One region of the Gordonia sp. w5E2 genome, then DNA from elsewhere that is predicted to be linked to it. Evidence: riboswitches for the same ligand, from Rfam matches in the RefSeq annotation. Region 1 holds a riboswitch; the other holds the start of a gene.

Region 1 (7,566 bases):
CTGCCCATACGTCCGTCACCTGCGGCGAGATCCCGACGGGCACACAGATCGACTCCAGCGCGGCGCCAAAGTCGTCGCAGGACATCTCGACTCGACCCGAAGCTGCCACCGGCTATCGCACCGGGATGCAGCCGGTGCAGACCAACACCTACGCCGCGGCGACGGCCAATCCGCTGGCCACCAAGGCGGCGTGTGAGACGCTGCGGGACGGCGGTACTGCAGCCGACGCGCTCGTCGCAGCGCAGATGGTGCTGGGCCTGGTCGAACCGCAGTCGTCCGGCATCGGTGGCGGGTCTTTCGCTCTCTACTACGACGCCGCCAAGCACAAGGTCACCGCTTTCGACGGCCGCGAGACCGCTCCGGCGGCAGCCACCGAGGACTACCTGCGCTACATCAGTCCCACCGATCAACGTGAACCGATTCCGAGCGCGCGTGCATCAGGGCGCTCCATCGGTGTCCCCGGTGCCGTGCGCATGCTCGAGGAGATCCACGACGACTACGGTCGCACCGCCTGGAAGAACCTCTTCGATCCCGCAGTCAGCCTGTCCGACAACGGCTTCGACATCTCACCGCGACTCGCCACCGCAATCTCCGAATCGGCCGACGACCTCAAGGCCGACGACGACGCGCGCTCGTACTTCCTCAATCCGGACGGCACGCCGAAGACCGCGGGAACACGACTGACCAACCCCGCGTACGCGAAAACGTTGGGCGCGTTGGGAACCGACGGTGCGCAAGCCCTGTACACCGGAGCCATCGCCGACGCGATCGTCGCGAAGGCCGGCTCGACGTCGAACGGTATGACGCCGAGTCTCCTTACCACCGACGACCTCAAGAACTACAAGGCTATGCGGCGCGAACCAGTCTCCACCGAGTATCGAGGCCACCGCATTGTTGCGATGCCCGGACCGTCGTCGGGCGGCATCACTGTCGCCGCGACGATGGGCATCCTCTCCAACTTCGACATTCCGTCGATGGGGCCGACCGGCGTCGACCGCGACGGCGGGCACCCGAATCCCGAAGCGGTGCATCTCATCAACGAGGCCGAACGCCTCGCCTACGCCGACCGCGACAAGTACATCGCCGACCCCGACTTCATCCCGTTGCCGGGCAAGGGTGTTGCGACGATGCTCGATCCGACCTACCTGAAACAGCGTGCGGCACTGATCAAACCGAACACGTCGCTGGGTAAGGCACAACCCGGAGATCTCGGTGAGGTCCCGCTCGGTTCCTACACAGGCACAGAACACGGAACCAGCCACATCACCGTCGCCGACAAGTACGGCAACGTGGCGTCGATGACGACCACCGTCGAATCGGCGTTCGGCAGCTTCCACATGGTCGACGGCTTCATCCTCAACAACCAGCTCACCGACTTCTCCGCGGAGCCGCGCGACGACTCGGGAGCGCTTCTCGCCAACCGGGTTTCGCCGGGCAAGCGCCCGCGATCATCGATGGCTCCGACCCTCGTCATGCAGCCGGGAGCCAATGGTGAGCCGGACACCTTGACGGCCGCGCTCGGATCGCCCGGAGGCTCCGTGATCATCCAGTTCGTCGTGAAAACGCTTGTCGGAATGTTGGATTGGAACCTGAACCCGCAGCAGGCGGTATCGATGATCGACTTCGGCACAGCCAACACCCCGACGTCGAATGTCGGTGGCGAACATCCACTGGTCAACACTGCCAACGACGGCGCCGACGATCCGCTCGTCAAGGGACTGCGCGAACGCGGAGAGCAGGTGTCGGTCGACGATCAGTCGAGCGGGCTCAGCGCATTGCAGCGCTCAGGTAACGGCTGGGTTGGCGGGGCTGATCCTCGCCGGGAGGGCGCCGTGATGGGCGACGACGCGTCGTTGAAGTGAGGTCGACGTCGGCGGGACGCTAATGATCCTCAACCGTCCGCGCCAGAATCCCGAGTGTCGCGCGCAGCCCGGCCTCGGGGATGATCGGGAACCGGCCCTTGATGTCCTCGTTGGTCACGCGGCTCCAGTCGTAGTACGACGTGACCAGCGTGCCGTCGTCTGTCGGTTCGAGCCGGTAGCCGTAGCGGTGATCGAGTGGCGGTCGTACGGTTCCGATGATCGTCCATTCGATCCACCGGTCCTTCTCGAAGCCCGTAATGATCACCCGTACGTCGTATTTGCCCATCGGGAGGTCGTTGAGCGACTCGCGATCCATGTGAACGACGAACTCGTCGTCCACAGCGCTGACGGGCGATCCTTCCGCACTTTGCAACATGCCTGAGCTGTCGATGGCGACGTGACCTCCTGGCGAGGTCAAAAGCTCAAAGATCGCCGACGGTTCGGCATGGATCAGACGGGTGATCTCGAACAGCTCGGCCATCAGGTCTCCTCTTTTCGACGTTGTGCCCACGATATGTGTTGCACCAGAGTCGACGCCTCCGCGAACAACCCGACCTTCCACTTCGCGACCCTAAGAATCTCGCAGATTCATACCCTCGGCGCGACGGCGGCGCAGCACTAACGTGGCGTCGGTTATGAGTGTCAGCGCCCAGCCCTGGCTTGCTGGCCAGCAACCCTCCGTCGTGGTGGGGTGCTCCAGGTGACAACCCGACGGAAGCAGGCACTCGCCGCTGCCGTAACAACGACACCGAGGAACGAAGACCGATACCTGTGACAGCTGAACTTTCCGCTGCGCACTCGCGTCCGCTGACCAGCGAACCGCGTGACGCAGAACTGCTTTCGGCCAAGCTGGTCAAGGCGCGTAAGCCCGGCCAGTGGGTGAGTAGCGCCGTCGTCCTGGTTCTCGCAGCGATGCTGGTGCACACGCTCCTGACCAACCCGCGGTTCCAGTGGGATGTGGTCGGCGACTACTTCTTCCATGCATCAATCCTGCGCGGCCTCGGCCTGACCTTGTGGTTGACTGCGTCAGTCATGGTGTGCGGCTTCGCATTGGGGATTCTGCTCGCCGTGATGCGCTTGTCGTCGAACCCCATCTTGTCGACGCTGAGCGCAGGCTACGTGTGGTTGATCCGATCGATTCCGCCGCTTGTCCAGTTGCTCTTCTGGTATGAGCTGGCCTCGCTGTATCCTCAACTGTCACTAGGGATTCCGTTCGGTCCGGAGTTCGTCAAAGCCGATACGGCGCACTTGTTCTCGGGCGTGCTCGCTGCGTTCGTCGCACTGACCCTCGATGTCGCGGCGTTCGCAGCCGAGATCGTGCGCGGAGGCATCCTCTCCGTCGACCGTGGTCAGGCCGAGGCCGCAGAAGCGTTGGGGCTGAGTCGGTATCGCATCTTCCGTCGAATCATTCTGCCGCAGGCCATGCCGGCGATCGTCCCGGCGTCGGGCAATCTGCTCATCGGGCTGCTCAAGGCGACGTCGATCGTCAGTGTGATCGCCGTCCAAGACCTGCTCTACTCCGTGCAATTGATCTACCAGCAGAACTACCTGATCCTGCCACTGCTGCTGGTCGCGACCATCTGGTACATCATCGTCACCAGTGTGCTCTCCGTCGGGCAGTACTTCGTCGAACGTCACTACTCGCGCGGCAATCGCCGACCGCAACAAGGGTTCTGGACGACGATCCGGGAGAACTTGCCGCTGTTCGGGCGAGTGCGCACCGACCTCCGCAGATTTGATCGTCGTAACGAAGGTGCGGTGGGCGCGTGAGCTTTGCGACGACGCGCCGCGGGAAAACCGCAGCCCTGCGTGACGATACGGAGTACGACGAGACGCTACCTCTCGTCCGAATCCGAGGACTGCGCAAGAGCTTCGGACTCCACAAAGTCCTCGACGGCATCGACGTCGACGTCCCGAGGGGCACTGTGACGGTGTTGCTCGGACCGTCGGGCTCGGGTAAGTCGACGCTGCTGCGCTGCATCAACCACCTCGAGAAGCCCGACAGCGGCTTCGTCGAGGTGGGCGGTGAGATCATCGGATACCGGCCTTCGTCGGGAAAGCTGCACGAACTGTCCCATCGTGAGATCGCGCGTCAGCGTTCCACGATCGGGATGGTCTTCCAGCAGTTCAACCTCTTCGGTCATATGACGGTGCAGCAGAACGTAATCGAAGGACCGTTGGCCGCGGGCATCCCGCGCGGCGAAGCCGTCGCACGAGCCGGCGATCTGCTCGAACGTGTCGGCATGGCCGGACGCGAAAGTGCCTACCCGCGCCAGCTCTCCGGCGGTCAGCAGCAACGAGTCGCCATCGCACGAGCCTTGGCGCTCAAGCCACGCCTCATGCTGTTCGACGAACCGACAAGCGCGCTCGATCCCGAACTCGTCGGCGAGGTCCTGGCCGTGATCCGTGATCTCGCACGCAGCGGTATGACCATGGTGATTGTCACGCACGAGATCGGATTCGCCCGCGAAGTTGCCGACCAGGCGATCTTCCTCGACGGCGGGCGCATCGTCGAATCCGGTGCTCCCGCAGAGATTCTCGACGACCCGCAACACGAGCGGACAAAAGCGTTTCTCTCCGCGGTGCTGTGAGACTGCGCGAGGCCGGTTACGGCAGATGCATTTCCTCCTGCCGTAACCAGTTACCAGACAGATGAATTCAGACAAGGGGACCAGAACGATGAAGCACCGACCACGTATTCTCGCCCTGTTGGCCGCCAGTGCTGTGGTCGGGAGCATTGCGCTGAGTGGTTGTGGATCGTCGTCGGACGACACGACGAGCTCAGCCGAGGCGTCGGCCGTTCTGACACAGGACATCACCAGCAAGATCGTCAAGGACGATGCGATCAGCGCTGAACTGCCGGAGAGCGTGCGCTCAGCGGGAACCCTGACCGTCGGCACCACACAGACTCCCGGGACGTCGAGCCTGCCGCACGGCGGTGTGGTCGACGACAAGAACGTCGGACTCGATCTGGACTTGCGTGACGCGATCGGCAAGGTCCTCGGTGTCAACTGGAACGTCGAGTACGGAACGTTCGCCTCGATCATCCCCGGCGTCCAGAACGGGAAATACCAAGTAGGACAGGCGAACTTCGGAGTCACCGCCGAACGCGAGAAGGTCCTCGACTTCTCGACCTACCTCAACGACGGTCAGGGCTTCCTCGGCTCGAAACGTGTCGACCTACAGAAGGTCTCGACCATCACCGATGTGTGCGGCTACACCATCGCCACCACCCCCGGTTCGACCTTCCAGACACTGCTGAGCTCGCACGTCGATGACTGTGCCAAGATCGGCAAGAAGCCGTGGACCGTCCAGTACTTCAACGACACAGCGCCCATCTTCCTGGGTCTGGCGAACGGCAAGGTCGACCTGTTCTTCGGGCCGGTACTGAGCCTGAAGTACGACGAGAAGCACGTCGAGGGAACCAAGTTCCTCGGCCAGATCAGCTCCACACCAGTCGGATTCGTCACCGCAAAGGACTCGGGCCTGGCCAAGCCGATCTCCGATGCCGTGAACAAGCTGATCGAGACGGGGGATTACGCAAAGATCTTCGCCAAGTGGGGTGTCCCGGATACGGGCGTCGAGAAGTCGACGGTCAACCCGCCGAGCACCTTCTGATCGACGGACTGCCTCGCGGTCGCTGCGAGCGGCCTGGTCGCGGGTCGCTGTCGGTGCGCCGGTCCGTGGGAAGTAGGGGAAGTAGGGGAAGTCGGTGCTCGTCGGTCTGCGGGAAGTAGGGGAAGGGTTCTTTCCGCGACTTGCTGACCTTTCCGCGAGGAACAACTCGAGGAAAGCGAAGGAACCCACCGAAAGATTCTTTCCCCTACTTTCTGCGCCGCGGGGAGCTCCTTCCCCCACTTCCTGCCCGGCTGCAGACTCTTTCCGCTACTTCCTGCACCTCGACAGGCCTCTTCCCCGACTTCCTGCACGCCCGCGCGGCGCCCACCCCGCCGCTCCGCCGTTGACCTGCGACGACCCGGCGCGCGCCTACACTTGGTCGTATGGCGATAGTGAACCGGGGGTTCGTCGGGCGTCGCGATCGGATGGCTGATCGGCTGCCGCCCGGGCAGTACTCGACCGTCGACTTTCCTGTGCTGTCCGCCGAGCCGACGCCGGCGCTGCCCCATGACCGGTGGAGGTTGACGATCCAGTCGTCGGATCATCGTGCGCACAGTCTTGGCTGGTCTGACTTCCGCGACCTCCCACACCAGGACGTCACCACCGATATCCATTGCGTGACACGCTGGTCGAAGTTCGACACGCGGTGGCGCGGGGTGTCATTCGACGACTTGTTGTCGACGCTGCCCTGGGCGCCGGACGCTTACGTGATGGCTCACTGCTACGGCGGATACACCACCAACGTCCCGCTCGCCGACCTGACCGACGGGAAGGCGTGGCTCGCAGACACTTTCGACGGTGAACCCCTTGCGCCAGAACACGGCGGGCCGGTGCGGCTGCTCGTTCCGCACCTGTACTTCTGGAAGAGTGCCAAATGGGTTCGACGCCTGCGGTTCATGCCCAACGATGCGCCGGGCTTCTGGGAAGAGCGCGGCTACCACATCTACGGCGACCCCTGGCTAGAGCAGCGCTACTCGTGACGCCACTGCCCCTCACGCGGCTACTCGTGACACACCCGTCCGTGACACCGAAGGAGTGATGGCCGTGGACTGGCAGATCACGACGGTGGTCGGGTCGCAGATGCAAACGCCCACAGCGCGTTCACTGCGACTCGCGCTCAGCGAACCGATGAGCGCCGACGCGGGCGCGCACGTCGACATCCGACTGACGGCGGAGGATGGATACTCGACGGCCCGGCCCTACTCGCTCTCCGATGTCCGCGAGAGCCGCACCATCGAGGTGACCGTCGAGAAGGTCGACGACGGCGAGGAGTCCCCGTACCTCGTCGACGTCGTCGAGGTGGGCGAGCCGCTCGAGATCAGCGGACCGAACGGGCAGTGGTTTACGTGGGATCCGTCGCAGACGCGGCCGGTCCAACTCATCGGCGGCGGGTCGGGGATTGTGCCGCTCATGTCGATGATCCGACTCCGCGAGGTGAGCGCACCACTGACGCCATTCAACCTCGTGTACTCGCTGCGGGAGCCGAGCCGCCGCTACTTCGCCGACGAGTTGGATCAGCTGGTCGCGCACAATCGGTTGCCCGTCAACATCTTTCACACACGAGTCGCTGCGGATGGGGAGCGTCGTCGACCTGGCCGCGTGACCGCCGACGAACTCGCCGCAGCGACGTTCCAACCCGAGCGGGAGCCCATCGTCTACATCTGCGGACCCAACGGGTTCGTCGAACATTGTGCTCGAGCGATGCTCGACGCTGGGCACGACGCCGCACGGATCAGGACCGAGCGTTTCGGCTAGGTAGTGCTGACCGACAGGAGACGGCATGGCAACGAAGAACGCCTGGTAGTCCGTCCGGACGCCGACGCCAGAAACACGTGTAACTGACACCCGCGAGCGGAACTTCGCGCGCAGATGTCAGAAACACGTGCTTCTTGCAGACCGCGGGCGGGCCGGGCAGACCGCAGATCAACACACGGCCAACTCTCACGCCACCGCGAGCGCGTCGACGGGGGCGACGGCTACCGCGCGACGGCTCGGTGGCAGCGAGGCGGCGATCACGACGACGGCAGTGCCCGCGATGATCGCGACGAGTGCACCCCAGGGCAGCCCGACGGGGATGCCCGAGGTC
Region 2 (7,566 bases), 1.5 Mb from region 1:
CCACTCGAGTGCCCGTGCGCCGCCCATCGAGCCGCCCACGACCGCACCGATACTCTCGATGCCCAGATGATCCATCAGCGCGACTTCGGCGCGGACCTGATCGAGCACGGTGAGTTGCGGGAAGCTCGAACCCCACGGTCGGCCCGTGGAGTCCAGCGATGCAGGCCCGGTCGACCCGCGGCATCCGCCGAGCACGTTTGCCGAGATGACGCACCATTCGTCGGTGTCGACTGCCGCGCCGGGACCGATCAGACCGTCCCACCAGCCCGGGGAGGGGTGAGCGGCATCTGCGGGTCCGGTGACGTGTGAGTCGCCGGTCAGGGCGTGCAGCGTGAGGATGACGTTGTCGCGGGTAGGTGACAATTTTCCCCACCGCTGAAAAGCGAGGGTCACGTCGTCGATCTGCTCACCGTTGTCGAGTGAGATCGACCCGAGACGGGCGCTGAGCATCTGGCCGTCCGGGGCGTTCTCCCAGTCTGGCCGTTGCTCTGTATCCGTCTGCGGGTCGATGCTCACCGACACAGGTGTCCTCGCTCCTTGCTCTGCGTTGTTTACTTGGCTGCTTCGAAACCCCGGTCGAGGTCGGCGAGAATGTCGTCGATTCCCTCGATGCCCACCGCGAGGCGGACGAGGCCGGGGGTGACACCCGCGGCGAGTTGCTCCTCGGGGGTCAGCTGGCTGTGGGTGGTCGATGCGGGGTGGATCACCAGCGAGCGCACGTCACCGATGTTGGCGACGTGGCTGTGCAGCGTGAGCGCCTCGACGAACCGCTTGCCCGCGTCGACGCCGCCTGCGATCTCGAAGCCGATGACCGCACCTTGGCCCTTCGGCGCGAGCTCCTGGCCACGCTTGTACCAGGGCGACGACGAAAGGCCGGCGTAGTAGACCTCTTCGACCTGCGGGTTGTCGTTGAGGTACTCGGCGACGCGCTGCGCGTTGGCGACGTGGCGCTCGACCCGCAGGCTCAGGGTCTCGAGGCCCTGGGCGAGCAGGAATGCGTTGAACGGCGAGATGGCTGCACCGGTGTCGCGGAGCAACTGCACGCGGGCCTTGAGCGCGTACGCGGGAGCGCCGAGATCGGCGAAGACCGCACCGTGGTAGCTCGGATCGGGCGTGGTGAAACCGGGGAAGAGGTCTTTCCCGTCGCGCTGGACACGCCAGTCGAAGGTGCCGCCGTCGATGATCACGCCGCCGATCGCGGTTCCGTGCCCGCCGATGTACTTGGTGGCCGAGTGCACGACGATGTCGGCGCCATGCGCGAGCGGATTGAGCAGGTACGGGGTGGCGACGGTGTTGTCGACGATGAGCGGCACGCCGTTGCGGTGTGCAACCTCCGAGATGCCCTTGATGTCGAGGATCTCGTTGTTCGGGTTGGAGATCGACTCGCCGTAGAACGCGCGGGTGTTGTCGCGCACGGCAGCCTGCCAGGAGTCGAGATCCTCGGGATCCTCGACGAAGGTGACCTCGATGCCGAGCTTGGGCAGCGTGTAGTGGAAGAGGTTGTACGTTCCGCCGTAGAGTCGCGGACTCGACACGACGTGCCCGCCGTTCTCGACGATGTTGAGGATCGAGTACGTCTCCGCGGCCTGACCCGATGCGACGAGCAGCGCGGCGACGCCGCCCTCGAGAGCGGCAAGACGCTGTTCGACGACATCCTGCGTCGGATTCATCAGCCGCGTGTAGATGTTGCCCGGCTCGGCAAGGCCGAACAGGTTCGCGGCATGGGTGGTGTCGTTGAAGGTGTACGACGTGGTCTGGTAAATCGGTAGCGCGCGGGCGTTGGTTGCCGCGTCGGCTGACTGGCCCGCGTGGATCTGCTTGGTCTCGAAACTCCAGTTGTCGGCTGGGTTCTGGTCGACGTCGACGTCAGACATTGAATATGCGTCACTTTCTACGGTCGGCAGGGCACGACGACCCTGTTGGGGTCCGACCTTCGGACCCGCGCTTGCCGGGGACCCGAAACCATCTTCGATGGAGATCATCGAGGAGCGGGGTCCCACAACCCGGTCATCACCCGGAGCACCCCACCGCGGTTGGAGGGTTGCCGATCAGCGAGCCGGGGCTTTGCGCTGATACTCATGACCTGGCGTCAAGGATATAACACGGTCGAAATGAAGTGAGAACCCTCCGACGCAGGCTGGTTCTTGGGCTGGACAAGGCGTCGTTGCGGCCGCGGTGCTCCTCGGCGGCGAATGGCCCCGAAGAATGCCTTCTCGTGTAGTCCGAACAGTCGAATTTGACGTTCTTTATCGACGGTTCGCCGCGCGATCGTCGGTTTCTGCCGTGGCGTGGGTCACAGACTTCTACGATCCGATCATTCGCGAGGGGTCGGCAAACCCGGACGCCGACCATGTCGCGATGACACGGCAGAACCGGCCGGATTGGTGGAGAACGCATGGGTGGTCACTTCGGTTTCAGGCGATCGATCAGGGCGGCGAGCACACTCGGACTCGCCGCAGTCGCAGCGGTTCTCCTCGCGATAGGCCAGACTTCCGGCGCGGGTGTCGCGCGAGCCGAGGCCAGCGCCGATTGCGGCAACGGCGCACTCGTCTTCGTCGGCGGTACGTGGGATCCCCAGGCACATTTGCTCGACGGCGTCACGCGTCAGCCGCAGTACGCCGGCTACACCGTCGAGCGCGTCGAGTATCCGGCGTCGATTTGGCCGTTGGGTGCCTTCGGCTTCGACGACAGTCAGTCGCAGGGCGTCGCGGCAACGATGTCGACAGTGGCGAGCTATCAGGCGCAGTGTCAGGGTTATCCGGTCGTGATCGTCGGGTACTCGCAGGGCGCGGGAATCGCCGGCGACGTGCTCACCGGCATCGGCACCGGCAATACTTCTGGCCACGAGATCTCACCGAGCAAAGTTTCCGGACTGCTCTACTCCGATCCTCGGCAGGCAGGAACTCTCTACGGACAGGGCATCGAACGCGTTCTGATCGGCGTGATCCCCGGACTGACCATGGCGGGCGGACGCGGCGTCGACGACTTCGGCGGAATTCCGGTGACCTCCGTGTGCTTCACGGGCGATCCGATCTGCGACCTGCCCGATCCGCTCCACGATCCGCTCGGTGCCCTCGATGGCTTCGCGGGTTACTGGGTCAAGCATGGTCTGTACCCGCTCTACATGTATTTGGCAGCGACCAACGGGGCCCTGTGGGACGCATGGGGAGTCAAGCCGTTGCACTGCGACAACACCACTGGCCAGGTCAGTACGTGTCAGCTCGTCGTGCCGTCGTCGGCGTGGGTCCTCACCCAGCAGTTCGTCGACAAACTCGGTCTCGGTTGGACCGTGCCCGACCTCGTGAGCAAACGGTGGAGGTTCCCGGACATCCTCGGCATCACACTGGCCGACTTCCAGCCGCCGATCCGGTGGGCCATGGGTTGGTTCCCGCAGTTGCCCCAACTCGGCTACGGCGGTGTACTCACCGACGTCTACACGTTCCAGGACATGGCACGAGGATTGTTCACATGGGATCCGGTGCTCTGGGGGCAGGGCGTCGACGCGTTGAGGACCAGCGTCAGGAGCATCGCGGCGATGCCGCTGAACTTCGGAAAGTTCTGGGCCTACACACTGACCGGCCGCGATGTCACGGGCATTCCCGGACCCGCGTACCGACCTTCGCTTGTCGCGTTCGAAGAGTGGCTCGCGTCGCTGCGCTCTCCGTCGACGACGACCAGCCACACCGAGTCGCTGGTGGCGCTGTCGGCATCGGAGAAGATCGCCGAAGCCTCGGGGACCGTGGTCACGGAGAAGAACGTCGGTGACCACGAAGGGCTCGGCACCACCGGAGCTGGGGTCAGCACCGGGGATGAGGGCGCCACCGGCACTGAGGGTCCCTCTGGCGGAAAAGTCGTCGACGATTCGGCCAGCGTTGGTGGCGACGGCGCAGCTGACGGGACGGGCACCGGAGCCGGGTCGACGCCTCCGACTGTCAGCGACTCGCCGCAACCCCAACCGCACCCGGGCGGGGAGTCGTCACAGCCGAGCGAGAATCCCGGCGGCGCGCAGGCGCCTGCACCAGAGTCGTCGGCGCCCCAGCCAACACCCGACACGTCAACACCCGACAAGCCAACAGCCGACACGTCGACATCTGACGAGTCGACACCCGGTGCCTCGACGCCGCATGCAACGTCGCCGGAGAGTGCGACACCGAAACCAGCGGCGGAGGGCGCACCAGCTGCCTGACTCCGGCCCCGCGAGGGGTCGGGTGTGAACGAATTCACCGTCGACGACGGAATCACGCCGACCGGGGTGCTCGTTGCAGCGGGAATGTCCTCAACCACCACGACTGAGACGAACTGGCCCGGGACGACTGGGCCCGGGACGAACAGGAATGTCGTCCACTCCAATGCCACTCGTCGGTTCGCCATGCTGGCGATGGCGCTGGGCGGTTTCGGGATCGGCACCACGGAGTTCGTCGCGATGGGCCTGTTGCCGAACATCGCGTCGTCGGTGCATGTCTCCGAGCCGACGGCGGGCTATGTTGTCTCGGCCTACGCACTCGGGGTGGTTGTCGGGGCGCCGCTCATCGCAGCGCTGACCGCGCGGATGTCTCGTCGCACGCTGTTGATCGCACTGATGGTGGCATTCACGGTCGGCAATGCCGCGACCGTGCTGGCGCCGAACTTCGGAACGCTCATGGTCGCGAGATTCGTGGCGGGACTCCCGCATGGCGCGTACTTCGGTGTCGCGGCTCTCGTCGCTGCGCACCTGGCCGGACCTCGCAACCGTGCCAAGGCGGTCGGTCTCGTTCTCCTCGGGTTGTCTGTTGCCAATGTCCTCGGTGTGCCGTTGGCGACCTGGCTCGGCGAAAGCCTTGGCTGGAGAGCAGCTTTCGTGGTCGTGGTGATCATCGGCATCGTGACGATCGGTGCGCTGTTCGTCACGTTGCCCGCACTCGACGACATGGCCGTCACCAATCCGATGACCGAACTCGGCGCCCTCACCAGGCCTCAGGTGTGGTTGACGCTGGCGATCGGCGTCGTCGGGTTCGGCGGCATGTTCGCGTTCTACACGTATCTCAACACGGCGCTGACAAGCCTCACGGGTATCTCGGTCGGATGGGTTCCGGTGGTGTTGATGGTCTTCGGCGTCGGCATGGTGGTCGGCAACCTGGTCGGCGGTGCCGCCGCCGATTCGAGCGTGCCACGCGCGATTTTCGTGGGACTCGTCGCGACAGCGGTGGTGCTCGGATTGTTCGCCGCATTCGTCGCGTCGCCGTGGGCGGCCGTTCCGCTGACCTTCCTCGTCGGTGTCAGTGCGACGGCGATGGTGCCCGCACTGCAAACGCGTCTCATGGACGTGGCCGAAAACGCTCAGACGCTGGCCGCGGCGCTCAACCATTCAGCGCTCAACATTGCGAACGCACTCGGTGCGTGGCTCGGTGGCGTGGTGATCGCCGCGGGGTTCGGGTACCGAGCGCCGTCGGTCCTCGGGGCAGGACTCGCGGTTGCCGGCATCGTCGTACTGGGTCTGGCGTTGGCTGTTGCCCGACGCACGGCTGCCCGGCACACAGCCACATCAACAACAGCGACAACAGCGACCCCGACACCTGCTGGTGCCGGGGCCGAGTCGGAGTGAGTGGCTGGTTCAGCCCACGTCGGGGGGCGTAGCGATCGTCTTCGACAGGTAGAGCGGCTCACCGAGCTTCTCGATCAGCTCGAGCTGCGTCTCCAGATAGTCGATGTGGTGCTCCTCGTCCTTGAGGATCTCCTCGAAGATCTTGGCTGTCGTGATGTCCTGCTTTTCGCGGCACAGCACGATGCCCGGCTTGAGGCGGTTGACCACCTCGATCTCGATCGCGAGGTCGGACTCGAACTGCTCGCGCAGAGTCTGGCCGATGCGGAGCGGCAGCAGCTTCTGATAGTTCGGCAGACCTTCCAGGAAGAGGATGCGATCGGTGAGGATCTCCGCGTGGGTCATCTCCTCGATCGATTCGGCCCTCGTCTTCGAGGCGAGCTCGGTCAAGCCCCAGTTGTCCTGCATCTTGGAGTGCAGGAAGTACTGGTTGATAGCGGTGAGTTCACTGGTCAACTGCTCGTTGAGTAGAGCGATGACCTCATCGTCTCCACGCATGGCATACCTCCGGTTCGGACTGATTGTGTCAGTGAACCTAGCACGCCAAAAGGCCCCGTGGGGAATATCCACACGGGGTGTTTCTGCAGGTCAGGCTAGGCTGCGCTAGTTGTGGCGACCCTTCCTGCGGTGCGAGAGGCGACGATCTGGGTGAGTCGTTCGATGCAGGTTCCGCAGCCTTCGCCTGCGCCGCAGCGCTCGCTGACGGCGTCGGGAGTTCTGGCTCCGGCGTCGCAATGCTCGTGGACCTCGTCCACTGTGACGGCCCGGCAAATACACACGAACATCTCGCACCTCGCATTCTGTTAGGCAAGGTTTACATAAAAGCTGGATGATCGCAAGGTTTGCCTTACCTTTTGGACTCGGTCCGGATTGGGCTGCGACGGGGTGCGCGGCGTCGATGTCGGTGGCTCGCCGTAGTGTGGCGAACCGTGCCAACTGCGATCACCACCGTGAATGTGAACGGCGTCCGAGCGGCCACCAAGGTGCGGTCGGAGAACAACCCGGGATTCGTTCCGTGGCTGCGCTCATCCGGAACCGACGTCGTGCTCCTGCAGGAGATCCGTGCCAGCGAAGATCAGGCCAGGGAGGTTCTCACACCTCTTCTCGACGACGGATGGCACCTGTCGATGACTGAGTCGGTCGTCAAGGGACATGCGGGCGTCGGGGTGCTCAGCACAACCGAGCCGACGGCGGTGCGCGTCGGTTTCTCCAGCGACGAATTCGATTCCACGGGAAGGTATCTCGAGGTAGACCTCGACACCGAGGGTGGAGCCGTCACCGTCGCAAGCCTCTACCTACCCAAAGGCGCTGCGGCCCCGACGGCCACCTCGTCGGACAAGGACGTGGAGAAGTTCGCCGAGAAGAAGCGATTCCTCGACGCGTTCGGCGCGCACCTGGGCTCGTTGGCACGTAAACGACGTCCGGTGGTGGTCGGCGGTGATTGGAACATCGCGCACTCCGAGCACGACATCAAGAACTGGAAGGGCAACCTGCGCAGCCCGGGGTTCCTCCCGCACGAGCGGGAGTGGGTCGGCGGATTGTTGGAGTCCGGCTGGTCTGACGTGATGCGTGAACTCCACCCCGGCACAGACGGGCCGTACTCATGGTGGTCGTGGCGCGGAAAGGCGTTCGACAACGACTCGGGCTGGCGGATCGACTATCACCTCGCCAACAAGGCCATGGCGGAGCGCACGGTGAAAGCCTTCGTCGACCGCGCCGACGCCTACGACCGCCGGTGGTCTGATCACGCGCCGGTCACCGTCGTCTTCGAGTGACCGCCGAGTAGCGCCCTGCGGGTAGCACCTCCGAATAATGAGGGGCTGCCGTCTGAGAGACTGGAAACCATGAGCGACGTCGAGAAATCACCTGCGTCGGGTACGCGGCGGCGGGTGTTGTCGGGTATCCAACCGACCAGCGATTCCTTCCACCTCGGAAACTATCTGGGTGCGGTGCGTCAGTGGGTCGAGCTGCAGGACGAGTTCGACGCC

Evidence for each region. Region 1 has a riboswitch for S-adenosylmethionine ahead of RND64_RS00515 (amino acid ABC transporter permease). Riboswitches for the same ligand answer to the same signal wherever they lie in the genome.
Region 2: linked by a shared signal. The riboswitch ahead of RND64_RS07445 (bifunctional o-acetylhomoserine/o-acetylserine sulfhydrylase) and the one ahead of RND64_RS00515 (amino acid ABC transporter permease) in region 1 are both predicted to bind S-adenosylmethionine.

The regions. Positions count from the first base shown of each region.
Region 1 covers NZ_CP144213.1:124,094-131,659, forward strand. The annotation lists gene ggt (gamma-glutamyltransferase) at 1-1,862, shown strand, start outside; gene RND64_RS00510 (polyketide cyclase) at 1,882-2,343, opposite strand; SAM riboswitch class IV at 2,494-2,611, shown strand; gene RND64_RS00515 (amino acid ABC transporter permease) at 2,634-3,632, shown strand; gene RND64_RS00520 (amino acid ABC transporter ATP-binding protein) at 3,668-4,453, shown strand; gene RND64_RS00525 (transporter substrate-binding domain-containing protein) at 4,542-5,480, shown strand; gene RND64_RS00530 (sulfite oxidase-like oxidoreductase) at 5,864-6,460, shown strand; gene RND64_RS00535 (FAD-binding oxidoreductase) at 6,519-7,235, shown strand; gene RND64_RS00540 (ABC transporter permease) at 7,422-7,566, opposite strand, start outside.
Region 2 covers NZ_CP144213.1:1,628,752-1,636,317, forward strand. The annotation lists gene metX (homoserine O-acetyltransferase MetX) at 1-522, opposite strand, end outside; gene RND64_RS07445 (bifunctional o-acetylhomoserine/o-acetylserine sulfhydrylase) at 552-1,874, opposite strand; SAM riboswitch class IV at 1,937-2,084, opposite strand; gene RND64_RS07450 (cutinase family protein) at 2,396-4,186, shown strand; gene RND64_RS07455 (MFS transporter) at 4,271-5,581, shown strand; gene bfr (bacterioferritin) at 5,591-6,076, opposite strand; gene RND64_RS07465 ((2Fe-2S)-binding protein) at 6,172-6,363, opposite strand; gene RND64_RS07470 (exodeoxyribonuclease III) at 6,508-7,353, shown strand; gene trpS (tryptophan--tRNA ligase) at 7,423-7,566, shown strand, end outside.